Regions from separate parts of the Bacillus sp. V33-4 genome, predicted to be linked through region 4. Evidence: predicted binding sites of a transcription regulator. Region 4 holds the regulator's gene; each other region holds the start of a gene.
The links. The regulator Rex, encoded in region 4, represses fermentation and respiration genes when NADH is low (regulators of the CRP and FNR family bind a similar motif). The targets are predictions, from matches to a motif close to TTGTGAAATATTTCACAA.
Positions count from the first base shown of each region.

Region 1: the regulator Rex is predicted to act here: its motif matches at 6,250-6,267, upstream of CVD23_RS14800 (YwiC-like family protein).
Region 2: the regulator Rex is predicted to act here: its motif matches at 4,359-4,376, upstream of CVD23_RS15980 (nitric-oxide reductase large subunit).
Region 3: the regulator Rex is predicted to act here: its motif matches at 5,833-5,850, upstream of CVD23_RS03195 (TIGR04053 family radical SAM/SPASM domain-containing protein).

Region 1 covers NZ_PGVC01000039.1:29,870-37,333, forward strand. The annotation lists gene CVD23_RS14770 (carbamoyl phosphate synthase small subunit) at 1-210, opposite strand, end outside; gene CVD23_RS14775 (acetylornithine transaminase) at 283-1,443, opposite strand; gene argB (acetylglutamate kinase) at 1,403-2,254, opposite strand; gene argJ (bifunctional ornithine acetyltransferase/N-acetylglutamate synthase) at 2,217-3,434, opposite strand; gene argC (N-acetyl-gamma-glutamyl-phosphate reductase) at 3,470-4,504, opposite strand; gene CVD23_RS14795 (Crp/Fnr family transcriptional regulator) at 4,738-5,421, shown strand; gene CVD23_RS14800 (YwiC-like family protein) at 5,477-6,193, opposite strand; gene mobB (molybdopterin-guanine dinucleotide biosynthesis protein B) at 6,357-6,884, opposite strand; gene CVD23_RS14810 (molybdopterin molybdotransferase MoeA) at 6,878-7,464, opposite strand, start outside.
Region 2 covers NZ_PGVC01000044.1:69,330-76,793, forward strand. The annotation lists gene CVD23_RS15950 (ATP-dependent DNA helicase) at 1-1,328, shown strand, start outside; gene CVD23_RS15955 (metal-sulfur cluster assembly factor) at 1,403-1,702, opposite strand; gene CVD23_RS15960 (hypothetical protein) at 1,789-3,042, opposite strand; gene CVD23_RS15965 (DUF2249 domain-containing protein) at 3,039-3,254, opposite strand; gene CVD23_RS15970 (DUF2249 domain-containing protein) at 3,251-3,493, opposite strand; gene CVD23_RS15975 (Crp/Fnr family transcriptional regulator) at 3,573-4,262, opposite strand; gene CVD23_RS15980 (nitric-oxide reductase large subunit) at 4,459-6,819, shown strand; gene CVD23_RS15985 (DUF2249 domain-containing protein) at 7,203-7,439, shown strand.
Region 3 covers NZ_PGVC01000006.1:60,876-68,339, forward strand. The annotation lists gene CVD23_RS03165 (DegV family protein) at 28-891, opposite strand; gene CVD23_RS03170 (YitT family protein) at 1,357-2,199, shown strand; gene CVD23_RS03175 (BsuPI-related putative proteinase inhibitor) at 2,224-2,988, shown strand; gene CVD23_RS21770 (hypothetical protein) at 3,090-3,242, opposite strand; gene CVD23_RS03180 (Cof-type HAD-IIB family hydrolase) at 3,369-4,187, opposite strand; gene yjfP (esterase) at 4,545-5,312, shown strand; gene CVD23_RS03190 (metal-sulfur cluster assembly factor) at 5,392-5,700, shown strand; gene CVD23_RS03195 (TIGR04053 family radical SAM/SPASM domain-containing protein) at 5,981-7,114, shown strand; gene CVD23_RS03200 (Crp/Fnr family transcriptional regulator) at 7,163-7,464, opposite strand, start outside.
Region 4 covers NZ_PGVC01000048.1:3,338-10,801, forward strand. The annotation lists gene tsaD (tRNA (adenosine(37)-N6)-threonylcarbamoyltransferase complex transferase subunit TsaD) at 1-419, shown strand, start outside; gene CVD23_RS17185 (ABC-F family ATP-binding cassette domain-containing protein) at 658-2,586, opposite strand; gene moaC (cyclic pyranopterin monophosphate synthase MoaC) at 2,728-3,219, shown strand; gene CVD23_RS17195 (redox-sensing transcriptional repressor Rex) at 3,247-3,897, shown strand; gene CVD23_RS17200 (YdiK family protein) at 4,006-4,209, opposite strand; gene CVD23_RS17205 (CPBP family intramembrane glutamic endopeptidase) at 4,210-4,941, opposite strand; gene groES (co-chaperone GroES) at 5,294-5,581, shown strand; gene groL (chaperonin GroEL) at 5,643-7,277, shown strand.

The DNA.
Region 1 (7,464 bases), on a different contig from region 4:
AAAATCCTCCTGATTGATTCCATAATTGCCGATCAGCGGATATGTGAACACAATAATTTGGTCTTTATAAGAAGGATCTGTAAGCACTTCCTGATAACCTGTCATCCCGGTAAAAAAGACGATTTCTCCCTGTATATGCTGTTCAGGGACGGCTGTAAGCCATTCTCCTTCAAAACACTCTCCGCTCTTCAAATAAAGGGAACCTTTCAACTTGCACACCTCTTCACTTTTTTGCATATTTATAACTTTTATATATTTTTTATGCATTACGCATCAAAAAATTTAGCCTTGAACGGCCGTTAATGATTGATTGGTTAATGTGTTTTGGATCATCGCTACCGCTTCATTGATTTCTTGTTCGGTAACAGTAAGCGGCGGTAGCAGCCTCAGTACATTTTCTCCTGCCGGCAAAGCCAGCAACCCTGCTTTTCTTAATGTTGCGAGCGTGTCCTGGACGTTGACGCTTAATCCAATCCCCAGCATCATGCCAAGGCCCCTTATTTCTTTCACCTGGGGCAATGATAATAAAGCTGAGCATGCCTTTGCCAAGTATTCGCCTTTTTCTTTCACTTCTGCCAGGAAGGAGTCTTGAAAAACAACCTCCATCGTAGCAGTGGCTGCGGCAACTGAGAGCGGGTTTCCGCCAAAGGTTGAGCCATGGCTGCCCGGGCCGAATGCAGAGCTTAGATTTCCTTTTCCAATCACTGCTCCGATTGGAAGCCCGCTTCCCAAGCCTTTCGCCGTTGTGACAATATCAGGCTTCAGCCCAAAATGCTGGAACGCGAACGGTTTACCGGTTCTGCCTATTCCTGTCTGAATTTCATCGATAATCAGCATGGCTTGATGCTGTTTACATAAATGGGCTACTTTTGCCAGGAATTGTTCTTCAGCGGTGATGATTCCGCCTTCGCCCTGGATCACCTCAAGCATGACAGCTGCTGTATCATCGGACATTTCCTTTTCAAGGGCAGCAATGTCATTAAAGGGAATTGTCACAAACGTTTCAAGCATCGGCCCAAAACCGACTTTAACTTTTTCCTGTCCTGTCGCCGCCATCGTTGCGAACGTGCGTCCATGAAAAGAATTTTTAAAGGTGATAATTTTATGCTTTCCCGTTTGTTTACGGGCAAGCTTAATGGCTGCCTCATTTGCCTCTGCACCGCTGTTCGCAAAAAACACCAAGTCAAGCCCTGCTGCATCAGCAAGCATTTTCGCGGCGGCTTCCTGTTTGTCAATCACAAATAAATTTGATAAATGCCAGTATTGATCTAATTGCTTCTGGATCGCATCCTCAACCGGCTTTGGCCTGTGCCCGAGATTGCATACACCAATTCCGGACGTAAAGTCGAGGTAGCGCTTCCCGTTTTTATCTATTAAAATCGTGCCTGCCGCCGAAGCCGGTTCAACTTCCCACTTTGTATATGTTGGAAACAGATAACTCATCATCAGACCTCGCTTTTCTGCTTATAGTCGTACCTTTCCATTGCTCATCTTCATAAATGGCGCCCTTTCCTGACGCGATCATCGCATTTTTCACACCTCGTTTAACAGCGGTAAGCGCTGATTCAACTTTTGGAACCATACCGCCATAAATTTGGCCTTCTAAAATATATGCATCAATCTCTTCAGGCGTTATATGAGATACTACAGAACCTCCTATCATGATTCCTTCTACATCGGTCACGAATAAACAGCATTCTGCCTGTAAAGCGAGCGCGACCGCTGCAGCGGCATAATCAGCGTTAATATTCAGCTTTGTCCCGTCCGTTGTGACACCGACCGGGGTGATCACAGGAGTGAAATTTTCCTTTAACAGCATGTTAATTACGCTTTGGTTAACTTCAATTACCTCGCCAACAAATCCGAGTTCCTTTTTGTTAATAAACCTGGCTTTTAGGCAATTCCCATCACTTCCGCTTAATCCGATCGGATTAAAACCGTACTGGCCGAGAAGTTCAGCCAGTTTTCGATTTGTCTGCCCCGTTAAGACCATTTCAACAACCTGCATCGTTTCTGCTGTTGTTTTCCGCAGGCCGTTTCGGAATTCAGGTACAACATCGTACAGTGCGAGAAGCTTATTGATATCAGGGCCGCCGCCATGGACGAATACAAATTGCCAGCCTTGCTTGTCAAGCTCGTGCAAGCTGTTGAAAAAGGAAGGTGTCAGCAAGTCAATAACACTGCCCCCGCATTTAATGACGATAATCTTGTTCACATTATGTTCGGTAGCTTGCATTAATTTTGATATAGTCATAGGTTAAATCGCACCCCCATGCTTTGCCGGCTCCGTCTCCTGAGTGGATATCGACAAATATTTGAATAAAGTCATTGTTCAGATACTCTGTCGCCTCTTGTTCCGAAAATGGCTGCGGCTCACTTTTGGACAGCATCTTAATCGGGCCGATCGATATATCAACGGCAGCAGGATTGAGACTGGCTGAGCTTTGGCCGATTGCGCAAATAATCCGTCCCCAGTTTGCATCCGCACCGTATACAGCAGTTTTGACGAGATTTGAGCCAACGATTTGCTTGGCAATCATATTGCCATCGTAGTTGTCAGCTGCTCCGGTTACGTTCACTTCAATCAACTTTGTTGCCCCTTCTCCATCTTTCGCAATTTGCTTTGCCAGGCTTTCACAGCTTTCAGCAAGCAACTCGACAAACAATGGCCAGTCACGATGTTCAGGCGACAGCGCTTCATTGCCGGCTTTTCCATTTGCCATGACGAGCACCATATCGTTTGTCGAAGTATCCCCATCAACGGTTATTTGGTTAAAGGTTCGGTTGGTCACTTCTTTCAGAGCCGCACTCAAGTGGTCGGAAGCGATGTTGGCATCCGTTGTTACAAAGGCAAGCATCGTCGCCATGTTTGGATGGATCATTCCCGACCCTTTTGCTGCGCCGCCCATTACCACGGTCTTTCCATCAATTACTACGGAAAAGCACGATTTTTTCATGACCAGATCCGTTGTGAGAATAGCAGTTTGAAAGCTTTCAGCGTTGCTTTCAGCTGCACCGGGAGACAACCCGGCAATTCCTTTTTCAATTTTGTCCATCGGTAAATATTCACCAATCACTCCAGTCGAAGCAACTGCGACATGATTTTCTTTTATATTAAACTTTCGGGCTGTTAGTTCCCTCATCTTATAAGCGTCTGCCAATCCCCGTTCTCCTGTACATGCATTCGCACATGCACTGTTTACAATTACCGCCTGCACCAGGCCTGCTTGCTCGATGCTTTCCATTGTCACCTTTAGCGGTGCAGCCTGAAAGAGATTTGTTGTATAAACGGCAGCGCAGCTTGCCGGAGTATCACTGACGATCACGCCCACATCTTTTTTTGCATAACGCATGCCGGCATGAACTCCATCGGCGCTAAAGCCTTTTGGTGACAGGATGCTCCCTTTTGTGATCGCTTTTATTCCCTTTTTCATGGTAATTGTTTGCAAAATATTCTAGCCTCCCTTTGTTACGGATAAAATGGTACAAATTCTAAACCGGCTTTTTCATCAAGTCCATTCATGATGTTTGCATTTTGGACAGCCTGCCCGGCCGCCCCTTTCACTAAATTATCAATCACCGACACAATCGTCAGCCTGCCTGTTCTTTCATCCGAATTCAAGCCAATATCACAATAATTGGAGCCGGCAACCTCTTTGATCGACGGATAAGTACCAACTGGCCGGATTCTGACAAATGGATGATTTTTATACATTTCCCTGTATAAATCAGTTATTTCCTCTGTCGAAACAGGTTGGAGCAGTTTAACATACATCGTTGCCATAATTCCCCTTGTGATCGGCAGTAAATGCGTGCTGAACGTGATGTTGCCAATCGCTTCATTCCACACATTTAATTGCTGTTCAATTTCCGGGATATGCTGGTGCTGATTAACTTTATAAATTTTTATATTTTCGTTTACTTCTGAAAAGTTGCTTCCTTTTGAAGCTGCGCGCCCCGCCCCAGAAGCTCCTGACTTTGCATCGATAATAATCATGGCGGGATCGATCAATTTATTCATCGCGACAGGAGCCAGCCCAAGTAAAGCAGCTGTCGGATAGCAGCCGGGATTGGACAGTATCCTTGCCCGGGCTACATCCTGACTGTTCCACTCTGATAATCCGTACACAGCCTCATTAATGATTTTCGGATCGACCGCATTATGTCCATACCATTTTTTATAGACGCCGCTTTGTTTTAAGCGCAAATCCCCTGATAAATCAACAATTTGAATGTCCGAGTCCGCAAAAGCCTCGGCAAGCTTGCCGGAAACTCCTGATGGAGTAGCCAAAAAGACAAGCTCGGAATGTTCAGCGATTTTATGGGGATCAATTTTTTCAAGCCGATGATCTAGGATATCTGTTAAGTGCGGATATTCTTCACTGATCGGAAGCTCTTCTCTTGTTGAATGAATTGATTGTATATTGTATACAGGGTGAGAATGCAAAATCCTTAATAATTCAGCACCACCATACCCGGTTGTTCCGATAATAGAAACGTTCATGCATTTCCCCCTCAAGAAAAATGTATATTTAATCATAAAAACTTATATTTATGAAAAATATGTTTCTCTTATTATAAGAATTTACTTTCAAGAAAGCAACCGTAAAAACTAAATTTTTAAACTGTTTTATATTTTTATGTTATAGACAGTTGACGATAAATAGTTTTTATTTTTAAAATATTTAAAAGCGAGACAGTTTCGCACCTTCAAAAGGTGGTTAAAACATGCAGGTAATGGCAGAAATTTCGGCTGAATTAACAGAGATCTTCCAAATGGTGCATCATATGCGGAAAACGGAAAAGGGGGCATTCCTTTTTCAGGAAGGGGAAAATGCCGCTGAGCTTTTCCTGATTCAAAGCGGAAAAGTGCAAATCAGTAAGATGGTTCCCGATGGCCGTGAATTGACGTTAAGAATGTGTTCCGAAGGAGATTTAATCGGGGAGCTTTCTTTGTTTTGTCCTGCACCTAAATATATGCTGAGCGCAAAAATAGTCGAAAGCGGCGAAGTGGCAGTGATTTATAGAGACGATCTCGAGGAAAAGCTGGCCGAAAACAGCCGTGCAGCGCTGGAATTCATGAGATGGCTCAGCGGACAGCATCGAAAAACGCAAACAAAATTTCGCGATCTAGTCCTGCATGGAAAAAAAGGCGCTTTATATTCAACGTTAATCCGTTTATCAAACAGCTACGGAGTTGCCAGAAAAAACGGGATTTTAATCAACGTTCCCCTCACCAACCAGGACCTTGCCAACTTTTGCGGCACCTCTAGAGAAGTGGTCAACCGGCTACTCAGCGAACTGCGCAAAAATGACATTATCAGCATGGATAAAAGCTTGATTACGATTCAGGATCTCGATTATTTAAAGCTTGAAATCGATTGTGAAAACTGCCCGGTTGATATTTGTAATATCGAGTAACCGAAAAAAGCTTCATGGCAAACTGAAACCAGCCATGAAGCTTTTTTATCTTTGCCTAAATAATTGCGATCAGCATTACAATAAAGAAAATAGCCGCATTGGCGATTTCGAGAATGCCAACTTTTTTGATAGAATATGGCTTTCCGTAAAAAGCAAATGCTCTCAGCAGGCTCGGCAAAAACGCAAACGCAATCAGCCATTGCCCGGGCACAAGCCAAATAATCGGTACTAGGGCATGATATGTCCAGGAAATTCGTTTATATAAACGGCTTTTCTTTTCCCTGATCATTGTTTTCACATAAAACGTACTCCCTGCAAAGAACAAAACCGATGCTACAAAAATCAAAACCAAGTCCTCTGAAATCATTCCGGCGCTTAAATACCCGCTCGCAAGCCCGGCAATCGCAAACACAAAGATAGCGCTGAAGTCGTTTAATAGGGCCCGGTCTTGATTCTTGCCTGAGAAATAAATGTTAACGAAGAAGAGTGGAATCATCAACAGACCGAAAATAACTAGTGATGGCCTTGCCCATAAAGGAATCGCTAGCAGAATTAAAGCAGGGACGAGATAAATGAGTGTCCACTTTATATAGAATTTCACTTTCTTTTTTTTGAATAATAAGAGCATTGGGTATGTCGCTAAATATAAAAGGAGCCAGCCAAAGAAAAAAGGAATGTGTTCCCATTGAATCCCCGCAGCCGCTGCACTCAGCCAAAAAGGAATGATCAGCATCGCCCAGGCTCCGTGCTGTTTTGGCAAAAATAACTTCATAATGATCTCTCCTATACCTATACTACTTTAACTGTATAGAATTTTCGGCATGTAATAAGTGAAACTAATCACAAAATATCAAGTTATTTTTCGATTTTTGCATGTTTTTTCTGTTTCATTCCCATAAAAAAGGGCCCAATGGACCCCATTACAAATGCTCATACTAGCTGTGTGCTTTTTCCGTTAAAAAGCGGGTAATCCATTGCACTCCTTCATGTCCACCTGCCGGGAAACATGGAATATGTAAACCGGCCAATTCGCTGTGCCCTTCAAGCGCTTTATGAAAAAGGATTACCTTAACCTCCTGCAGCTGTTTGAGGAGGAAAAGATCCTCCTCTCTTCTTAATAAAACAGCCTTCGGGTAATTTTCATGCTTATGCCCTTCGACAATGATAAAGTCGGGCTCAAAAAAGGACATAAATTCTATCTTTTTAGTTAGTGGCCAGCTGGCATTTTCGCCATGGATTATGACTCTGCCCCCACCTTCAACGAGAGAAGCAGCCGCGCCAGCCGTTATGTGGCGGCTTGAGTCTTTTTCGACTGGAAGATCTGGTTTTCCGCCATGGCCATGGTGTTTAATCGTCACGGTCGTAAAACCGCTTTTGGACAGGCTTGAAACCAAGTTCGTCACCAGCAATGTCTTGCCGCTGTTTTGAAAACCGCAAGCCTGGAATACAACAGGTTTTACCATGGCCACTCGCTGCCGGTTTGGTCTTCAAGCAACAACAGTTCCACTTCATCCCCCGCTGCAAATCCCCTTGTGCCCCCAGGTAAAATCATCAACGAGTCTGCGCCGGCAAGGCTCATGACGATGTTTGATTTATCAACACCGCTTGGAGAGGCAGTCAGCCTGCCTTCCTGAAAATCAAGGGCGCTCCTGACAAAACGTGCAAACGGATTGGCTTTTGGAAAATTAGCGGTAAGAATCGCTTGTTCTTTACGTAAATGCGGTTTTTCTGAGAACAGCAGTGTACGGATCACTGGCCTTGTAAACAATTCGAATCCGACATAGCAGGCGGAAGGATTTCCGGAAAGACCAAACAGGAGCTTTCCTTGATATTGGGCAACGGTCGTCACGCTGCCCGGCCTCATCCCGACTTTATTGAATAACACTTCTGCCTGCAATTTTTCGTAAATGTCCGGCAAATAATCGAAGTCCCCTACCGATACACCGCCAGTTGTGACAAGCATATCAACCTTATCCAAAGCATTTTTTACAGCCTCAAAACAAATATCAAAATCATCCGGCAGCTTGCCAAAATAATGAACTT
Region 2 (7,464 bases), on a different contig from region 4:
GCTCAAAACGGCATCGCTGCGGACAAACCCTTCATCGGGAATTCTATCGTGGCTCAAGTGATTTAATTATTTGTTCACATGATTTCTATATGGAGCACATTTGGACACAAGAATCACGAAAAAGGGAGGGGCAGCTCCCGTTACTTCCGGAATCATCGGCAGTCATCTTTGATGAAGGGCATCTATTGGAATATGCTGCGCAAAAAGCGTTAACCTATCGCTTTGCTGAACAGACGCTGGACAAGCTCCTTACCAGACTTACAGCCAACGATGTCAGGGAAAATACCCTTTATTGCATCGAAGAATCTCTCGTCCAAAACGAACATTTTTTTGCAGTATTACAGGCTGCCTCACAAATAACTGACGGTTCAGAAAAGCAAATGGTTATAAAGACTCCGCTCCTTCTGGAGGAGGGTAAAAGATTATTTAACCTGCTTAACCAGCTCCAGGAAGAGTTGGTGTTTGACAGTGAGATGTATGTTATTAATGATTATGATTTGAAAATTGTCGAGGAATATTTAGAACAAATAACCTATTCATTATCACTTTTCTTTAAAGAAACAAAAGGGATCAACTGGTTTGAAGAAAACAAGGGAGAAAGAACGCTCGTCATTATGCCGCGGATGGTTGAAGAAATTATGAGGGAAGAGGTTTTTGCACAGAAAAAGCCATTTATCTTCTCTTCGGCAACATTATCAGATAACAAATCATTTGATTATATTGCAACAAGCCTCGGGATTGATACATTTTTATCATTTTCTGTGGAATCGCCTTTTGATTACGGGGAAAACATGAAAATCTACATCCCGGGCTTTGCAAAGGATGACCGCCAAAAACGGCTCGAATACACATTAAACCAGCTCCAACAATCGGATGGCAGGGGTCTTGTCCTGTTTACGAATGAAGACGATTTAAACCGTTTCCGGGAATATGCGGCCGAGAAAACGGGCTTTCCCATTTATTTTGAGGGGGATGCAGAGATCAGCGCACTTGTGTCCAAATTCCAAAATAATGAGCAATCCGTTTTATGCTCGGTCCATATGTGGGAGGGGCTTGACATCCCGGGCCGCGCCCTCGAAAACGTGATCATATATTCGCTTCCATATCCACCTAATGACCCGGTTTTTTCGGCAAAACGTGAGGAGTCCAAAGATCCGTTTCATGACGTCGATCTGCCGTATATGCTATTAAGGCTAAGACAGGGGATCGGCCGGCTGATCAGGACGCACGAAGATAAAGGAAGTGTCCACATCCTGATCAACAAAGAAGAGCCTGCACACGTCACCGAGTTGATCAAAAACGCTTTGCCGACAAAAGTAACTCAGTGAGAAGGATATCAAAAACAGCGGTCGAATTGACCGCTGTTTTTTTAACTTTTTCGTAGATTCAGTTGTATTGGCCATTATCTTCCAAGTGCTTTCATGCCTTCTGGAGTCATTTTTTCTGGTGACCAGGCCGGCTCCCACACCACTTTCACATCCGCCAAATTAAACTCTTCCAATTCTTCCAAACAATATTTCACCCCATTTACAATGCTGTCATGGAGCGGGCAGCCTGGCGTAGTAAGTGTCATCGTAACATTGACTTGTTTTTCAGCTGGAAAGGAAATATCATAGATCAGGCCGAGATCGACTACATTGATGTTTAATTCGGGGTCGAGCACTCTCTTTAAATTCTTTTGTACATGTTCTGTTAAATCCATTTTTATTAGCCTCCTCATGTTTGTGTAAAATAATTTAGGGGCGCCTTGCGAAAGCGCTAAGTGATGCTGAAAACTTTTCTGCATCTCTATTTCTTTAGGACCGATGCGATAGTTCCGCTGAAAACTACAGCTGCCAGGCTGAAGAGAAATTGGCCCGGATAAAACAGCACTTTCAGACCAAATAAAAGGGCAACAAAAACGATTATCCCCCCGGCTGATAAGGCGAAGAACAGCGGTAAAGCCATCTTTTCATTAATCATATCCTTTAAAACAGGAACGTCCCTTTTGCCGATTTCGCTGCTGTACTTGTGAGTCCACCATAGAAACGGGACAATTTTGAATAGATAGCCAATGATGCTAAAAGCGATCCAAAGCAGGAAATAGGCCGCGATAAACGGTCCGGCCAGCCTGGAGAATGTCCCTGTTATAACGGATCCAAATGCCACAAGATGAACTGCCAGCCCGCAACATATCGCAAAAAGCGAGAACAAAAATGGTTTGTCGAGCTTTCTTTTAATCCGTTTTTTTAAAATGAGCGCCATATGCGAGGCGAAACAGGCAAATCCGATTAATAGAAACAAAAATCCGATCATGAACAACCATTGTTCATTGCTGAAAAAAGATAAGGCCGTGCAAACCAACCCAAATACATAAAAGCAATAAACCAGCCTGGCTTGCCACATCGGGTAGCCGTGGGAAAGGGAAAACATCGGGACCATTTTGTAAGAGAAACCAAAGATAAGCAGCGTAAACCAGCCGGCCAGCCCAAGCAATAGATGGGTTTTAAAAATCGCAGGATACATTGCGGCTGCAAACCCGGTTTTGATGCTCAATATGAGAGTAATCCCGAGCATGATCGTTGCAAATAAACAAAATAATGCAGTTCCTACAAAAAGCGTTATCATACTTGCTTGCGCCTGTTTCTTTAACGTCATCATGATTTGGATGATAAACAAGATGATTCCCGTTAATGTTATTGCTCCCGGGATCATTGCTGTTTGTGGTGCGAAATACAGCGCAGCTGCAAACCAGGTGATACCTGCTGCAGTAACCGCAAATTGAAAAAAACCAAAGCGTTCGTTCCATATCGGAGTTAAAAAAACGACAGGAACAAGCTGGTACATCGAACCCATCGCAATCATCAGCGCCCAGCCCAAAACGAGTAGATGAGCTGCAGACCAGACAGCCGGAATCCGAAAGCTTCCGGAAATCATTTGCTCTCCGTTTAATAATAGAATGATTTGGGAGATCACAAAGGCAAACAAACTGTAACAGATAAAGAACAGCGGCAGTTTTATATTTGTTTCACTGCCGATACTATTTGGTATCAAACCAATCACCTGCTTAATTTCGTAATATCGATTCTGTAACTTCCGTCAGCATTTTGTACCGTACGATGCGTGTATCCCATTTCATCTAATTGCTCGTACAGGAACATGGGCCGACGATCGTTGATAATCGTTAAGACGCGCCCCTGTTGCAGGGACTCGAGGGCTTTTAACGTTCTCATCATTGGCTGCGGCGGCTCCAATCCGCGATTATCCAAGATCACTGGCGATCGCCTCTTTTCGTAAAAACCACTTTCCAGTGCTTCTTTTCAATTTGCTCACTTACTGCTTCGAATCCTTTTGCTTTCAAGACGGGAAACAGGGGAACAGGCTTAAAAGGCGCGTGGAGGATAAATACATCATGTTCATTAAGCCCCGAAATAGCTTCCATTATTTTTTGGAATGGCTCAAGCTTATTTTTCAAATCGTCGCGAACATCCAGTTCGACTATTTTCTTATCCATCATAAACAGCCCCTTATAAATGTTGATAAATTAATGATAATCATTTTCAGTTGTGAACTACGTGATTTTAATCACAAGACTAGAATAATTCCTTTTGGAGAATTTCTTGAGTGATCAAGAAATTACCCTGTTGGTCCAATTCAATGACGTTCTTCTTTTTTAAGTAGTTGATCGTCCTGCTGATCGTTTCTCTTGATGTGCCAATCATATTGGCAAGTTCACGATGTGTGTAATGGGCTGTCAGTTTATAATGGCTGCCTGTTTGTTCACCGTTTGTTTTACAAAGCCTGAGCAGCAGCATAATAATTTGTTCATAAGTATTATGGAGAATTTGTTCCTCCAATCGATTTTGCAAATCTACAATTTTTTCACCAAGGACTTTAAAGAGTTTAATACAAAGCTCAGGATGAGCGATTAAAATATTCTCAAATTTTTCAATCGGAACAACAATCAGCTTTGCTTCTTCCATAATTACTGCATGGGCAGGATATTGGCCGTGCCTGAAAAACCCAGCATGCGGAAACATTTCACCTGCTTCCAAAAACGAAACAATTTGTTCCTTGCCGGAATGGTCCGTTTTATAAATTTTTACTCTGCCTGAATGAATAAAAAATACTTTGTCCAAAGGATGTCCCTGCATAAATACATACATTTTTTGCTTGTAAATCCTTGTATGCGCAATATTAATGATTTTTTCGAGCTCATGAGAAGACAGCTCTTTAAAAAGAGGAACCTCAGCCAAACGCCGTTCAATATCGCCTGTTTTCATCTATAACCCTCCAGTATTTCCTATTAAATTCAGTGTACCAAGCCAGAAATCGATACAAAGTGACGTTCATCATACAATTGAATATTTTCGTAACAGTTGTGCTAAATATCACAATCACACGATGAACAGCTTCACTAACAATCGGTGCTGCAACGATTAAAATGAGGGTGAAATCAAATAGAAAGGATGTATTGATATGGAGGTAAATCGAGGTATTCCCACACAAAAAGTGGTGAAGAAAAATAAAAACGCTCTCTTAAAATCGATTTTGATTCTCACGATTGTATTTAGTTTTACGATTCTTATTGTAGGTGGTTTCTGGATTTTTAAAGAAATGGCTCCCCGGCCTCTTGAGGTTACCAATGAAAAAAGAGAGGTGATCTTAACTAAAAAATCGATTATAGGAGGGCAGGCCGTCTTCCAAAAATATGGTCTGATGGATTATGGAACCGTCCTTGGACATGGATCGTATATGGGCCCGGATTACACGGCGGAGGCATTAAAAATATATACGGAAGGAATGCAGGATTTTAAAGCACAGCAAATGCACGACAAAAACTTTGCTGAGTTAAACACAGATGAACAAACCGTGATTAAAAATCAAGTGATTAAGGAAATGCGTGAGAACCGCTATGAAGCTGACACTGATAAACTGGTTTTAACAGATTCTCAAGCCTTCGGTGTCGAAAAAGTAAGAGCGTTTTACAAGCAAGTGTTCACTGAAGGAGACGGTTGGGGATTAAAGCCCAATTTAATCAAGGAGGAACATTTACCAGAGAATGACCGTTTGTGGATCGCCGAGGGAGACCAGACCCGGCAAATAGCCGATTTCTTTTTCTGGACCGCCTGGCTATCCAGTACCGAGCGGATAGGTGATGATATTACTTATACAAACAACTGGCCTTATTATGAAGATGCGGGCAATACCATGTCGTTCTCAGCTATTTGGTGGAGCGGTGCCAGTGTCACGATTCTCATCTTATTTATCGGAATCATTTTATTCGTCTTCTACCGTTACCACCTTGGAATGGAGGAAGCATATACGGACGGCAATTTTCCGCGGATCGAATTGGGGAAATTACCTGTCACATCTTCACAATTGAAAACAACGAAATACTTTGTCATCGTTGCCGCTTTATTCTTTGTCCAGGCGATGTTTGGAGCATTGCTGGCCCACTACTATATAGAGCCTGACAGCTTCTTTGGGATGAAGTGGATTTATGATATTCTCCCGTTCAATATTGCGAAGGGGTACCACTTACAGCTGGCTATTCTTTGGATCGCAACAGCATGGCTTGGAATGGGGATTTACATTGCGCCGCTGGTAGGAGGGTTTGAACCAAAGAGACAGGGGCTGCTCGTCGATGTTTTATTTTGGGCGCTCGTCGTTCTTGTCGTCGGAAGTATGGTCGGGCAATGGCTCGGTGCAAACGGATATTTAGGAAACTTATGGTTCTTGCTTGGCCACCAGGGCTGGGAGTACCTTGAGCTTGGACGGATTTGGCAAATCATTCTCGTCGTCGGAATGCTCATATGGCTGTATATTGTTTACCGCGGCATCCGGAGCGGATTGAAAAGGGAGTCGGATAAGGGAGGTTTAATCCACCTGTTATTTTATTCGGCAATTGCTGTGCCGCTTTTCTATGTATTCGCATTCTTTATGAATCCGGATTCAAATTTTACGTTTGCTGATTTTTGGCGCTGGTGGATTATCCATCTATGGGTCGAAGGAATTTTTGAAGTTTTTGCTGTCGTTGTCATCGGGTTCTTGCTTGTCCAAATGAGACTTGTAACAAAAAGCTCGACCGTTAAAGCACTTTACTTTCAGTTGATCCTCCTGCTCGGAAGCGGCGTAATCGGAATCGGCCATCATTATTATTATAATGGTTCAGCCGAAGTTTGGATCGCGCTTGGTGCCGTATTTTCAGCGCTGGAAGTCATTCCGTTGACCCTATTGATTCTTGAAGCATACGAACAATATAAAATGATGCGTGCAGGGGGAATTGATTTTCCTTATAAAGGAACTTTCTGGTTCCTAATTTCAGTGGCGATTTGGAATCTAGTTGGCGCCGGTGTCCTCGGCTTCTTAATTAACCTGCCTGCTGTCAGCTTCCTTGAGCACGGCCAATTCCTCACTCCGGCACATGGACACGCGGCGATGATGGGTGTATACGGCATGTTTGCCTGTGCCGTTCTCGTTTATTCTTTAAGGAATGTTGTCAAACCGGAAAAATGGAATGATAAATGGGTGAAATTCTCCTGCATGATGTTGAATATTGGCCTTGCCGGAATGGTTTTTGTTTCGCTGCTGCCAGTCGGCGTTATCCAAATGAAAGAGGCATTTGATCATGGCTACGCTGCATCGCGCTCGGCCCAGTTTTTACAACAGGATATCATCCAGAAGCTGCTCACGTACCGATCGATTCCGGACACGATCTTCCTGATTGGAGTAGCGACGTTGCTGATCTTCTGCTTAAAAGCAATCATCAATACTCGCAAAGTCACACATAAAGAAAACGAAGCTCTTCCAGTCGATGACCTTGCGGCCGATGAGTAAACACTTTGCAAATATGCTGAATCGTTATTATAAAGGATGGCAAATTGCCATCCTTTTAACTTTCCTCATCGTTTCTGTGGATTGCTGAGTCGCACTCAAAACAAACGATTTTGTTGTCATCGGTGTGAACACCGTTAAAAAAACCATCAAGGCAATAAACATCTTTTCCGCAAATTGAACACTTTCCAACGTGCTCTTTCAAACTACCACCTCTTTTTATGACAGTCTGGTCCTACTCTTGTTTCTATTATGTTTATTATAATCGTATCAACCAAAAATCGGGGGCATAAATCATAGATAGCATGTGATGCGCTTCACTCATTCTTTACATATCACTATCTATAATAATAAGTGTAAACCAACTTATTAAGGAGGAAAAAACTATGAGAGAATTTGCTGCTGTTATTGTTGCTCCAGACTACCCGCCCCGCGAAAAGCATCCAGTTATTTTTGGTGCATTTGATGCCTTGAAGCCGGGTGAATTTATGAAGGTCGTCAACGATCATGATCCAAGGCCGCTTCAATACCAGTTTATGATTGAAAGAAAAGACCAGTTTTCTTGGGAATATCTTGAAGAAGGACCGGAAACTTGGAGAGTCGCAATTGGAAAAAATAAATAACTGGCACTAAGCGGAGTTTTCACTG
Region 3 (7,464 bases), on a different contig from region 4:
GTCTGCGATACATAGTAGTAGTAGGTATTAGTCCACAGGAAGCTGATTTAAAAAGAAAATCGCGATAGTACCTGGACCGGTATGAGATCCGATAGCGGCACCAATCGGTGTAATCATCACATCTTTGGCACCAAATTCTTCTTGAATAAGCTTTTTCATTTCCTCGGCTGTTTCCAAATCATCGGCATGGCTGATTCCGATTTTTTGCGTACCCAATTGTACGCCGCGTTTATGCATTACTTCGATTATGCGGCGCAGCAGTTTTTTCTTGCCGCGCAGCTTTTCAAGGGGGATCAGCTTGCCATCCTCGACATTTAAAAGCGGTTTGATGTTTAACAAGCCGCCAAGAAACGCGGATGCTTTCGAAACGCGGCCGCCTTTTGCCAAGTATTCCAAATCATCAACGGTAAATAAATGCTCCATATGCCCGGCCCGGAATTCGATGTCCCGCAAGATAGCTTCCTTTGGCACGCCTTGACTTGCCAGCCAGGCTGCTTCGGCGACAACCAATCCACACCCCAGTGAGGCACCTTTTGTATCGACGATCGTTAAATTAAAGTTTGGATATTGTTCTTTTACTTGTTCCAGGATCATCATGGCTGTTTGATAGGTACCTGATAACTGGGAAGAAAACGCTATGTAAATTCCATCTTCGTTATTTTCGGCCATTCTGGTAAATACTTCTTTAAACGCATGCGGTGAAACCTGGGACGTTTTTGGGTGTTGCCCATCGCGGATCGCATCATAAACCGCCTTAGGCTCAATTGTTTTCAGATCCTCATATTCCCTGTCAGCTAAATGAACCTTTAGCGGAAATAAGGTAACATCATTTTCCTCGTAAAACTGCAAAGGTAAATCACACGCGCTGTCAGCCAATATTTTTACTGTCATGGATATCACCTTCTTTCGACCAATTTATGTACTTAGTTTAGCGTTTTTATGGGAAAAATACAATGAATTGTATTGGGAATTAGCAAAATTGGGTAAAGATTTAATAGGTGCGTAAATTTGTCAATGTATTAAGCTAAACCAAAAAACGAATTAAATTGTCTTAATAAACGAGCAGGATTCCGTATGAACGAATACTATTTTAATTTTAAATAATTGTTCGTTTATGAATTAAAGGAGTAAATTTCACAATGTAACAAGCTAAACCGAAAAACGAATGAAGTTGTCTAAATTAACAGGAGTATGCCGTAGGAAACGAATAATACTGTCTTAATTATAAATAACCGTTCGTTTTTCAGTTAAAGAATGCTTTTATGAAATTCACTCAAAGAAATGCTTTATGAAATTTATGCAGATATGTCTGTTTTGAGTGGATTGTTTATGATGATAATTTACAGGGGGTAAATGATGGTTCTATTACATACAAAGAAATGTTTTGTTGTCCTGATTGGCGCGCTATTAAATGCGATTGCCATGAACTTTTTTTTAATTCCTGCCAATGTATACGCAAGTGGCTTCACGGGTGTTGCCCAACTGATCTCTACAGTACTGAGTGATATTACGCCACTGCCGCTGACGACAGGAATTTTGCTGTTTCTTTTAAACATACCTGTCACCATTCTTGCCTGGAGAAAAGTCGGAAAAACGTTTACACTCTACAGTTTTATCAGTGTCGTGTCAATGTCTTTATTTCTTGAGCTGCTCCCGATTAAGGAAGTGGCTGATGATATTCTCCTCAATGCTGTGTTTGGCGGGGTTATCGCAGCTATTGGAGTAGGGATGACATTGAAATGGGGTGCTTCAACAGGCGGAATGGATATTGTTGCGATGGTGTTGTCAAGAATGAAAGATAAACCGGTCGGTACATATTTTTTTGTCCTTAATGCCATCATTATAATATCAGCCGGTTTTTTATATGGGTGGGAAAAAGCGCTTTACACTCTGGTTGCCCTTTATGCTTCAACGAGGGTAATCGATGCCATCCATACAAGGCATCAGAAACTGACCGTGATGATTATTACGAAAAAGCCGGAAGAACTGAAAGAAGCGATCCATGGAAAACTGGTCAGAGGCATTACGAGAGTATCGGCAAAAGGGGCATTTACGAACGAGAACAAGGAAATGATGATTATTGTCATTACCCGCTATGAATTATTTGATCTAGAACGGATTATTAAAGAAGTTGATCCCCATGCCTTTACCAATATTGTTCAGACGACAGAAGTTTTTGGAATGTTCCGGAAGGATTAAGTCGCGTCATCTGGAGGCATCGCAATGAAAAAAATGTTTATCCTAATCTTTTGCTTATTGCTTTCCTATTTGCCTAAGAATGCCTTTAGTGAAACAGGGGGGTCTTATCAATTTTTTGTCCATGCAATCGGAGGTCCCGAAAAGGCAGAATTTGTTTTAATTTTAAAAAATGATGAGTCAAAGCCGTTGGATTTTGAATTTTCCAGTTCACAAAAATACGATATTTTGGTCAGAGATGAAAACGGCGGTGTCGTCTACCAATATTCTGAGGGACGTTCTTTCCTGCAGGCGCTGCAAACGTTAACATTAAACCCGGAGGAAACAGTTTCATGGACCGAAGAATGGAACTATAAGCAGGACGGTGTCCGGGTCACCGCTGGAAATTATAAAGTGGAAGCAGCTATCACAGCAAGACAAATAAACGGTGCGGTAAATGATCGTCCAACTGCAACTGCTGAGCTTATCATTCCTATGGAAAATCCAGTCTTTCGGAATATCAAAGCGTCCGGTGTAAAAGGGAATTATACGATTACAGGGGAAGCGCGGCCCGGCACGGGTGAATTTTTTTATACGGCAGAGGATGGCCATAATGAATTGGTGACAGAGCAAACGATGAGAACAGGCTCGAAATATCCGGATTGGTCCAAATTCGAGTTAAGCATCCGTATACCGGAAGATAAGCTCCCGAAAAATGGTTCCGTTATCACCAACCTTTATGAACGAACGAACCAAGGCGGGCGAACGTTCCATCATTATCCGGTCCTTCTCGAAAGTTTTCGAGAGCCATAAAACAAAGCGGTTCCGAAAAACGCTTTTTCGGAACCGCTTTTTTGCATGTTGTTTGTGTTAGCAGTAATTCAGGCTTTCTAGAAAACAGCTGTCAGCCGGCCTTATACTCCTCCCAGAGATGATTCTTTCACATTCGCCATTTTGCGAGCCTCAGCTTCAGCGTATGTTGTGTGAAATGGGATGCGTTCATCATGCTTAGATACGGTGTCTACTGCATACTGCACAAAGCGTTTTGATTTATTGTGTTTACCCATACGAATCCCTCCATCCGAGTTTCGAGCTATGAAACAGCTTCGCTGCTTCATTTTTAGTATGCTCCGGTTATACATAAACAACTAGGATTAAAAGCCAATTTTTTAAAAATTTTTCAGGCTGTGAGATTATAATGCTTTTAAATTTAATAAATCGTTCAGGTAGACGCCTATGCCATCTTCCTCGTTCGTCAACGTTACTTCATTGGCGATGTTTTTAACAATGTCAATTGCATTTCCCATCGCAATTCCCCTGCCGGCAAATTCAAGCATATCGAGATCGTTATCCTCGTCTCCAAAGGCAATAACATTTTCGGGCGTGATTTGGAAATAATCGCAAGCTTTCTTTAAGCCGACCGCTTTATTCAAGCCGAATTTGACAAGTTCAATCACATGCCATGGTGCGGCCCAACGGCGATGGTCAATTACCTCGGCGTGGACATCTGACAGGTGGTCCCTGATCGTCCGGACATGCTCTTCATCGGTGTGGATCAGCATGCTTGTCGGCGAGTCTTTTAAAAATCTCCGTAAATCGCCGGTTGTAACGTTCGGATTTCCCAGGCTGAACACGTCCAATAATTTTTCATCATGGTAATGGATAAACACATCATCAATGACTTCAGCTATAATGTTGTGAAAATGAAAAGTACCGAGCGCTTCAACGATATCCTGTGCGACACTGATATCCATTGGTGAATGATAAACTCCCCATTTTGTATCAAGCGGGTGGTGTATAAATGCACCGTTAAAGTTGACAATCGGCGTATCAAGGCCAAGCTCGTGGTAATAAATCTCGCTTGAACGAAACGGCCTGCCGGTTGCAATCATCACGATATGGCCTTGTTCGCGAGCCTTATTGAGCACTCCTTTTGTTTTTTCCGATATTGTTTTATCATCCTTTAATAATGTACCATCAAGATCTAAAGCGATTAAATGTCTCTCTGCCATATGGTCTCCTTCTTGAGCGAATTTCTTTTTTAGTAAGTAAATTTCACAATGTATTAAGCTGGACCGAAAAACGAATGCAATTATCATAACATGCAGGACGATTGAGTGTTGAACGGCTATCACTGTCTTGATATTAAATAGTTATTCGTTTTTCAATTAAACAAATGCTTTTATTCAGTGTAAAGCTTTAGAAAAAAAAATGTCTACATGATAAACTCAATTTATAGAAAGAATTTACATTCTATAATGGTTTACTATATTTACCTTTATTATTATGTTATCAATTTCATGATAAGTTGTAAAAAAAATTCACTTTGAACAGCTTTTTTTGTTTCATCGTCCAGGGGGTTTCTAGAGTTGATTAATGTTGAAAATCTGCGTATTGGCAATATTCCCGTTCTGCATTTAGCCAAAAAAGACGAGAGTAGTAAATCGCTTCCGTTGGTTATTTTTGTCCACGGATTTACAAGCGCAAAAGAAATAAATCTGCATTATGGCTATTTGCTGGCCCAGAAGGGTTTCAGGGTTGTTTTGCCTGAAACGATCCATCATGGTGAACGAGCACAGGAATCAGGCGACAAAAACTTAAACTTCAGATTTTGGGATATTGTATTAAATACGATTGAAGAGCTAAATACTATTAAAGAATATTATGAGCGCAAAAATTATATTGAGGTTGAGCGGATCGGCGTTGCCGGTACCTCGATGGGAGCGATTGTCACATTGGGAGCATTGACACAATACTCCTGGATTAAAACAGCAGTAAGCTTAATGGGTATGCCTTATTATGAACAGTTTGCGCTCGCACAATTGGACGAAATGAAAAAAAGGGGAATTCGCTTCCCGTTTAGTGAGAATGAAATAGCCAGCCTCTTCAGCCATCTCCAAAAATACGATTTAAGTGCCCAGCCTGAAAAGCTTGAACAAAGGCCGTTATTATTCTGGCACGGAAAAAAGGACCCGGTTGTTCCTTATCAGCCGGCATATCATTTTTATGAATCAATGAAACCGGCTTATCAAGACGCACCGGACCGTTTGAAATTTATCAGCGATGAAAAGGCGGAGCACAAAGTCAGCATGGAAGGAATCGCAAGTACGGTTAAATGGTTTGAAACCTACTTGTAGTGCTTCTGCTTTTAAACATGATGCTTTCTCTGGTATCATATCAGTACGGATAAAAAAAGCTGCGAAGGAGTGAAGCAGAATGGATCAGGAATTGAAGGACAGTATTTATGGTGCACTTGAACTTGTTGTTGACCCTGAGCTTGGAGTAGATATCGTCAACCTTGGGCTCGTTTATGACGTGGAAATGGATGAAGAGGGAAAAACAGCGATCACCATGACCCTCACTTCAATGGGCTGCCCGCTTGCCGGCACGATCATAGATTCAGTAAAACGGGCGTTGGATGATATTCCTGAGGTGAAAGAAGTCGATGTTAACATTGTCTTTAATCCGCCATGGTCAAAGGACCGGATGACAAGATACGCGAAAATCGCATTGGGCGTTCAATAATAACAGTAAGTATTCCAGCAGTGGATTTTCCTGCTGGATTTTTTTTCGGATTTGGAGGCTCGAGATTTACGAGCGGAACTTGAGATTTACGAGCGCGTTAATTTTATCGAAGCATACGAAAAAACTGTTTGCTTGTGAGATATTTCACTTTTTTTAACTCGGTGATCACCTATAATCAATTCGAAAGCTATCTTATTTCTCCGGCTAACTTGTTAAATTTTGCGGTCAAATACGGCGGCACTGTAGTTCGGGGAAATAGAAAAGGTTAGGTGGCAAAAATATGTTTTCGAGAGATTTTAATAAAGATCCATTTATTGTTATATGGGAGTTAACGCGAGCTTGTCAGCTAAAATGCCTTCATTGCCGGGCCGAAGCACAATATAAAAGGGATCCCCGCGAATTGAGTTTCGAAGAAGGAAAAGCATTGATTGACCAAATTTACGACATGAATAACCCTCTTCTTGTCTTTACGGGCGGTGATCCGCTCATGCGTGACGATGTCTTTGAAATTGCTGCTTATGCAATTAGTAAAGGGGTAAGGGTGTCGATGACTCCAAGTGCAACGCCCAATGTCACAAAGGCTGCGATTGAGAAAGCGAAAGAAGTTGGCCTGTCCAGATGGGCGTTCAGCCTCGATGGCCCGACTGCCGAGGTGCACGATCATTTCCGCGGGACTGCGGGATCGTTTGACCTGACGCTTGAACGCATCAAGTATCTGCATGAGTTGGAGATACCTGTGCAAATCAATACTGTCATTTCGCGTTATAACATTGATTACCTTGATGAAATGGCAAAGCTTGTAGAAGATTTACAGTGCGTGCTATGGAGTGTCTTTTTTCTCGTCCCAACTGGCAGAGGCCAGGAGAAGGACATGATTTCGCCTGTTGAACATGAGAAGGTATTTACATGGCTTTACCAGCTGAGCAAGAAGGTCAAGTTCGATATCAAAACAACAGCAGCCCAGCATTATCGGCGCGTCGTGATCCAGCAAAAAATACGGGAAGCAAAGGCAAAACCAGCCGAAATTCAATATTTAGATGCGTTAACCAATCAAGGGCTCACTGGTTCGATTGACGGCTTGGGGCGAGCTCCGAAGGGCGTCAATGACGGCAACGGCTTTATGTTTATCTCACACATTGGCGATGTCTATCCGAGCGGACTGCTTCCGGTGAAAGCAGGAAATATTCGCGAGCAGCCGCTTGCCGAAATATACAGGGAATCACCCATTTTCAAGGAGTTGCGGAATCCTGACATGTATAAAGGAAAATGCGGCCAATGTGAGTTTCGTTATGTTTGCGGCGGCTCCCGTTCGCGCGCCTATGCGATGACAGGAGATTACTTGGAGAGTGAGCCTTTCTGCGTTTATATACCAAAGTCGATGAGGAATAAACAAGCTGAAAATATCCAGCCATAATAAAAGGGATGGATTCGCCCATCCCTTTTTGATAAAGTTATCGATTTATTAATCAATGCTGCAATAGGTTGCCGGACAATTTTCACAGCCAATTTCGTCCTTTAGGAATTGAACATCATGGACGACAATTTTGCCTCTCTTCGTAGAAATAACATCTTCCCGCTTGAGGTCATTTAAAATCCGGTTTGTGCTTTCCCGCGATGTCCCACAGAAATTCGCCAGCTCCTGGTTTGTCAGTGGAAGGTCAATCAGGATTCCATCACTGCCTTTCACCCCGTAGCTGTTTGTCATGCGAATAAGTGTTGAATATAAAGCGCCTTTTTTACCGTTTAGGACGAGGTCTCTAAACT
Region 4 (7,464 bases):
GGCTTGAAGAAGGCTCATACGATTTTAGTTTTAGCGGCTTGAAGTCTGCTGTTATTAATGCCGTTCATAACGCTGAACAGCGGGGTGAGAACATTGCCCCTGAAGATCTCGCTGCGAGTTTTCAGGAGAGCGTCATTGACGTGCTCGTCACAAAGACCCTCGCCGCAGTTAAAGAGTTTCATGTAAAGCAGGTCTTACTGGCTGGGGGTGTGGCGGCCAATAAGGGACTACGAAACAGGCTCAGTGGAGCATTTAATGAAATACCGGAAGTGGAATTAGTGATTCCACCATTGTCTTTATGTACCGATAATGCAGCGATGATTGCAGCAGCTGGAAGTATTTTAAATGAAAAAGGGATCAGGGCTAATTTAGCTTTGAATGCCAATCCAAGTTTAGATCTAGCTATCCACAATGAATAAACGGAAACTCCCTGTAATGGGAGTTTTATTGTGGATAAGTAGCCCTTATTGTTTGTTGACCTGTGAAAAATGTGGATAAATCGGCTGAGTTTTGTGGATAATGTGGAAAAACTCACTAATGCTCATGAAACAAAGAGAAGACTTGTGGATAAAGTTGTGTATAAATTAAAATTTAAAAATCACAATATAGATAACGAGAAAAGGGCATCCCAAATTATGTTTTTGGGACACCCTTATATTAATTTTCTGCTAATTCAGCCCATTCTTCCATTAACGCTTCAAGCTGAATTTTGGCTAAATTATTTTCTCCGTTGATTTCTAAAACCTTCTCGTGATCCTGATAAATATTTGGCTCGCATAAGAGCTGTTCATTTTCGCTAATTTTCTCTTCCAGCTTTTCAATCGTCTCTTCAATCTCTTCGATTCTTCTCATCCGCTGGCGCTCAAGTTTTTTGGCTTCTTTATCCTGGCGAAAAGCATTTTTATCCTGCTTCGCAGGTGTGGCATCGGCAAAGCCTTTTTCTTTCTCCTCAAGGGCGCGCAGCTCTTTTATCTCCTGTTTTTTCTCGATAAAGTAATCGTAATCTCCAAGAAATTCGCTAGCACCATGTTTATCCAGTTCAATCACTTTCGTTGCAATACGGTTGATAAAATAACGATCATGGGAAACAAATAGAATCGTTCCCGGGTAATCGACAAGGGCGTTCTCCAGAATCTCTTTGCTGTCCAGGTCAAGATGGTTTGTCGGCTCATCGAGAATTAAAAAGTTGGCATTTTCGATCATTAATTTGGCGAGGGCGAGCCTTGCTTTTTGGCCGCCGCTCAAGGTTGACACGGTTTTTAACACATCGTCACCTGTAAATAAGAAATTGCCGAGGATTGTCCTGATTTCTTTTTCATTCATAGATGGGTATTCATCCCACAATTCATTAAGGACTCGTTTATTCGAGGTTAATTCTGCTTGTTCCTGATCATAATAACCGATTGAAACATTTGAACCGTAATGGATGTCGCCGGCCAGCGCTGGGAGCTTCTTAACGATCGTTTTTAGAAGAGTTGACTTTCCGACTCCATTTGGCCCAACCAAAGCAATGCTTTCACCTCTGGTTAGCCTGAACGAGATGGCCTCAGAGACTTTTTCATTCCCATACCCAATTGCAACATTCTCTGCTTTTAATACGTCGTTGCCGCTTTGGCGCTCAATATCAAACGAAAAAGAAGCAGACTTTTCGTCCCCGAGGGGCCTGTCCATAACGTCCATCTTCTCCAACTTTTTTCGGCGGCTTTGCGCCCTTTTTGTCGTTGAGGCCCTCGCAAGGTTGCGCTGTACAAATTCCTGCAGCTTTGCAATTTCATCTTGCTGTTTTTCGAATTGTTTCATTTGTTGCTCGTACATCTCTGCATTTTTCTCCAGGTAAACGCTGTAGTTTCCTAAATACTTCTGGATGTGCATACGGGATAACTCATGGACCTGATTGACCACTTTATCTAAAAAGTAGCGGTCATGTGAAACGATCAGAATGGCTCCCTCATAACCTTGAAGATATTGCTCGAGCCATGACAGGGTATCAATATCTAGATGGTTCGTTGGCTCGTCCAAAATTAAGATATCAGGTTTTTTTAATAACAGCTTTCCAAGTGCCAGACGCGTTTTTTGCCCCCCACTTAAGCTTGAAATTTTAGTTGTATAATCAAAGGATTGAAAGTTTAGTCCGTGCAAAACAGATCGAATATCAGCTTCGTATTGATAGCCGCCATCTTCTTTAAATTGCAGCTGCAGTTGGTCATATTCATTAAGGATTTTGTTATAAAGCCGCGAATCTTCTAGCGTGGAAGGGTCAGACATCTTCGCCTCGAGGCTGCGCAGCTCTGTTTCCATTTTCCTGAGCGGATCAAATACAGTTAACATTTCATCCCAAATCGACATCGCGGATTCTAAACCGCTGTCTTGTGCCAGGTATCCAATCGAAACTCCTTTCGGCTTGATGATCTCGCCTTGATCATACGACATCCGGCCGGCGATAATTTTTAATAGCGTGGACTTTCCGGCTCCGTTTCTGCCAACAAGAGCAATTCGATCACGCGTTTGTAATTCAAGCTTTATATTCGATAAAATAAGATCGGCGCCAAAATATTTTGATAGTTGGTTAACCTGTAGTAATATCATTTGTTTTCACCTCAATTGCCTTAGAAATAGTGTATCGCATTCACAGAGGGTGAGCAATAACAGTGATTTTGTGAAAAATAGTACAAAGTTTACACAAAAATGTCAAAATAGTGTATGATTTTGTTGTGAGGTGTAGAGAAAATGTCGGATTTTACTCATTTTAATGAAGAAGGAAGAGCGAAGATGGTCGATGTAAGCAGCAAGCCGGAAACGGTCCGAACGGCAATCGCCCGTTCAAACATAACCGTAAACCAGGTTATATATGAACAAATTACCCGCAATGAAGTGAAAAAGGGTGATGTCCTGGCAGTAGCCCAGGTCGCTGGAATCATGGCAGCGAAAAAAACCGCGGAGATCATCCCAATGTGCCATCCCATTCCACTAACAGGGATTGATATCGCTTTTGCGTGGGAAAACGAACAAGAGAATTATAGTCTATCTATTCATGTTACCGTAAAAACAAAAGGAAGTACAGGAGTTGAAATGGAAGCGCTAACAGCTGCTGCTGCTTGCGCATTAACCGTTTATGACATGTGCAAAGCAGTCGATAAAGGCATGGTTATCGGCAAAACATACTTAGTTGAAAAAACGGGTGGAAAAAACGGTGATTTTTTTAGAAAAGATAAAATATAGCTTAAACATAAGAGGGTGGGGATCACATTGGCGAATGAAACGGTGAAAATTCCACAGGCAACCGCTAAACGGCTGCCTTTATACTACCGGTTTTTAAAAAATTTGCATTCATCGGGAAAACAGAGAGTTTCCTCTGCCGAATTGAGTGAGGCTGTGAAGGTTGATTCGGCAACAATCCGCAGGGATTTTTCCTACTTTGGTGCATTAGGCAAAAAAGGTTACGGATATAATGTTAACTATTTATTATCTTTTTTCCGGAAGACACTTGACCAGGATGAGTTAACAAAGGTGGCCTTAATTGGAGTTGGGAATTTGGGAACTGCCTTTTTGCATTACAACTTCCTTAAAAATAATAACACGAAAATCGAGGTTGCTTTTGATGTCGATGAGGGTAAAGTGGGTAAAACTATTGGAGAGGTTCCCATCTTTCACATGGATGACATGGATAAACAAATCGTTGCAGCCGATATCCAGGTTGCCATTTTAACTGTCCCGGCCCCTGTTGCTCAACCGATTACGGACAGGCTTGTCCAGGCCAATGTAAAAGGGATATTAAACTTTACTCCAGCCAGATTAAATGTCCCGGCTGCGATCCGCGTTCATCATATAGATTTGGCGGTTGAATTGCAGTCGCTCGTCTACTTTTTAAAGCATTACCCGACAGAAACAGAAGAATAGGGTTATCGAAGAACAAGCTATTAGAAAAAATACAATGGCTAGAAAATAAGCATAAGAAAAGCCTCTTTCACATCGAAGGAGGCTTATCCTGGTTAACGCAGAACGACGTTACTGTTGTTTTTTAACTTTTTGTATTTTGAAGTGCAGGACAACCATTCTCAGTCCTGACCCAAAGTCAAAAGTCGCTAATAGAACAAGTAAATAGCTGACAAATCCCCAGCCATGTTCATGGACTCTTTGGACCGCAAAATAGGTGAACAACAATCCTAGTACAATGTAGATAATCCCTGAACCTAAGGGAGACTGCCTCATTTAAAATCCTCCAATAAAGCTTTGAATTTGTTCTGCATCCTGAAGCCATTTTTCCAGTTTGCCCTGATTAAGCTGAATCACGACAACAAGAGTATTCATGGCGACATGGGCAAATATCGGTACGAGTATTCTTTTCGTTTTCACATAGAGAAAAGCGAACGTGAAACCCATGGCGGAGTACAGAAGAATATGCTCAAGCTCAAAGTGGGCGACAGCAAAAATGACTGAGCTGATTAGAGCGGCAAAAAAGAAGTTCATCCTTTTATAGAGCGAACCGAATAAAATTTTCCTGAAAACAATTTCTTCAAGTATCGGTCCGATGATCGAACTCACGATAATCACAATTGGAAAGGTTTCAATTAATCCGAGAATTTGCTGAGTGTTTTCAGAGCCCACTTCGATCCCAAAGATGCTTTCAATTGTAGCGGCAAATGATTGGGCAAAAAGTGCTATAAAGATTCCACCCACTGCCCATGCAATTGAGACAATAGGCGAGGCTAAGTGCCGTTCATCATTGAGCTCTAATTTCCTGTCATTTCTCAATAAAAAGAGAACAATCAACAGCGTTAGCGAAAAACTGATCACAATCCAGTAAGGAATCGCTAATTGCTGCATTTCCGCGCGACTATTTCCAAGAAGTAAACCTATATAAACGACAAGGGGAACGCCTGCCAGGCTGGAAACCTGCATCGTAATATATGCAATTAAAATTATCCAGTATTCCTTCTTCAATCAAAATAACTCCTTTATGGTACGAAAATATACTCCGTTCTATTTTACTAATAATCGGTCTAATGTTTCAAACAGTAAGGGTTGGAATCGCGATTTTTGTAACGAGCATAAATACGGTAAACTGTTATATACTGTTAAGGTTTTCGCCATTATGATTTTGCCTATTTAGAATGCCCTTAATTCAATGCTTAATGACATCATAAATGGATATCGCATTTTCTTTTAAAATTTTCAAGGTTCCTGCTTGCAAAAAAGAAATGAATTAATTATTATAATAATTGTGTTAGCACTCGGTTGGTAAGAGTGCTAATAAAAACAATATTACATATTTATTTAGAGGAGGTTGTTTCACTTGTTAAAGCCATTAGGTGACCGTATTGTTATTGAGCTTGTTGAAAGTGAAGAAAAAACTGCAAGCGGTATCGTATTACCGGATTCAGCGAAAGAGAAGCCTTCAGAAGGAAAAGTTATTGCTGTAGGTACTGGCCGCGATCTTCCTAACGGCGAACGCGCTGCCCTGGAAGTGTCTGTGGGCGACCGCATTATCTTCTCAAAATATGCTGGTACAGAAGTAAAATACGAAGGTAATGAATATTTAATTCTTCGCGAAAATGATGTTCTTGCTGTAGTCGGCAAGTAAGCTCCATCCAGGATAATTTGAAGATTATATCATTCATCAATATTTGAGGAGGTTTTTACAAATGGCAAAAGACATTAAATTTAGTGAAGACGCTCGCCGCGCAATGCTTCGCGGAGTCGACGCTCTTGCAAACGCAGTAAAAGTAACTCTTGGGCCAAAGGGACGCAACGTGGTTCTTGAGAAAAAGTTCGGTTCTCCGCTTATCACAAATGACGGCGTAACAATCGCAAAAGAAATTGAATTAGAAGATGCTTTTGAAAACATGGGTGCTAAGCTGGTTGCTGAAGTTGCCAGCAAAACGAATGATGTTGCCGGTGACGGGACAACTACAGCTACAGTACTTGCTCAAGCGATGATTCGCGAAGGTCTTAAAAACGTAACTGCAGGCGCTAACCCAATGGGTATCCGTAAAGGGATTGAGAAGGCGGTTAACACTGCAATCGAAGAATTAAAAGCTATTTCCAAGCCAATCGAAGGAAAAGCTTCAATTGCTCAGGTTGCTGCTATTTCTGCTGATGACAACGAAGTCGGCCAATTAATCGCAGAAGCAATGGAACGCGTTGGCAATGACGGTGTTATCACAATTGAAGAATCAAAAGGCTTCACAACTGAATTGGACGTCGTGGAAGGTATGCAGTTCGACCGTGGATATGCTTCTCCTTACATGGTTACTGATTCAGATAAAATGGAAGCTGTTCTTGATAATCCATACATCTTGATCACTGACAAGAAGATCGCAAGCATCCAGGAAATCCTCCCTGTTCTTGAGCAAGTGGTTCAACAAGGTAAGCCTTTATTGCTTGTTGCTGAAGATGTCGAAGGGGAAGCTCTTGCTACATTAGTAGTAAACAAGCTTCGCGGAACATTCAATGCAGTTGCTGTTAAAGCTCCTGGCTTCGGTGACCGCCGTAAAGCAATGCTTGAAGATATCGCGATCCTGACTGGCGGTGAAGTGATCACTGAAGAGCTTGGCCGTGACCTTAAATCTGCAACAATTGAATCTTTAGGACGCGCTTCTAAAGTCGTTGTTTCAAAAGAAAACACAACAATCGTTGAAGGTGCAGGGGAATCTGCTCAAATCGCGGCTCGCGTCAATCAAATCCGCGTTCAAATGGAAGAAACAACTTCTGAATTCGACCGTGAAAAATTACAAGAGCGCCTTGCTAAGTTAGCTGGCGGAGTAGCGGTTGTTAAAGTTGGTGCAGCTACTGAAACTGAGCTTAAAGAGCGCAAGCTTCGCATTGAAGATGCTTTGAACTCTACTCGTGCTGCTGTTGAAGAAGGTATTGTATCCGGTGGTGGAGTAGCGCTTCTAAACGTGTACAACCAAGTTGCAGCTATTAATGCTGAAGGTGACGAAGCAACAGGTGTCAGCATCGTATTGCGCGCAATCGAAGAGCCTGTACGCCAGATCGCTCACAATGCCGGCCTTGAAGGATCAGTTATCGTTGAGCGCTTAAAGCGTGAAGAAATCGGAACAGGCTTTAACGCTGCTACTGGCCAATGGGTAAATATGATCGAAGCTGGTATCGTTGACCCAACCAAAGTTACACGTTCAGCTCTTCAAAATGCTGGATCTGTAGCGGCTATGTTCTTAACAACAGAAGCTGTTGTTGCTGACAAGCCGGAGCCAGCTGGTGCAGGCGGCGGAATGCCTGACATGGGCGGCATGGGTGGAATGGGCGGCATGATGTAATAACGTTCTGTGAAACGTTGATACATCAAGGGTTGAGGGGTGTTTTTAAACTCCTAAATCCGAAATAAATCACATTTTTATCACATTTATTGCGAGTTTGTCATACTGAGAATGCTCCCGAAATGATTGTTAATCTTTTCGGTGGCATTCTTTTTTATGTTCTGCATTGTCGTTCTAAAACATAACA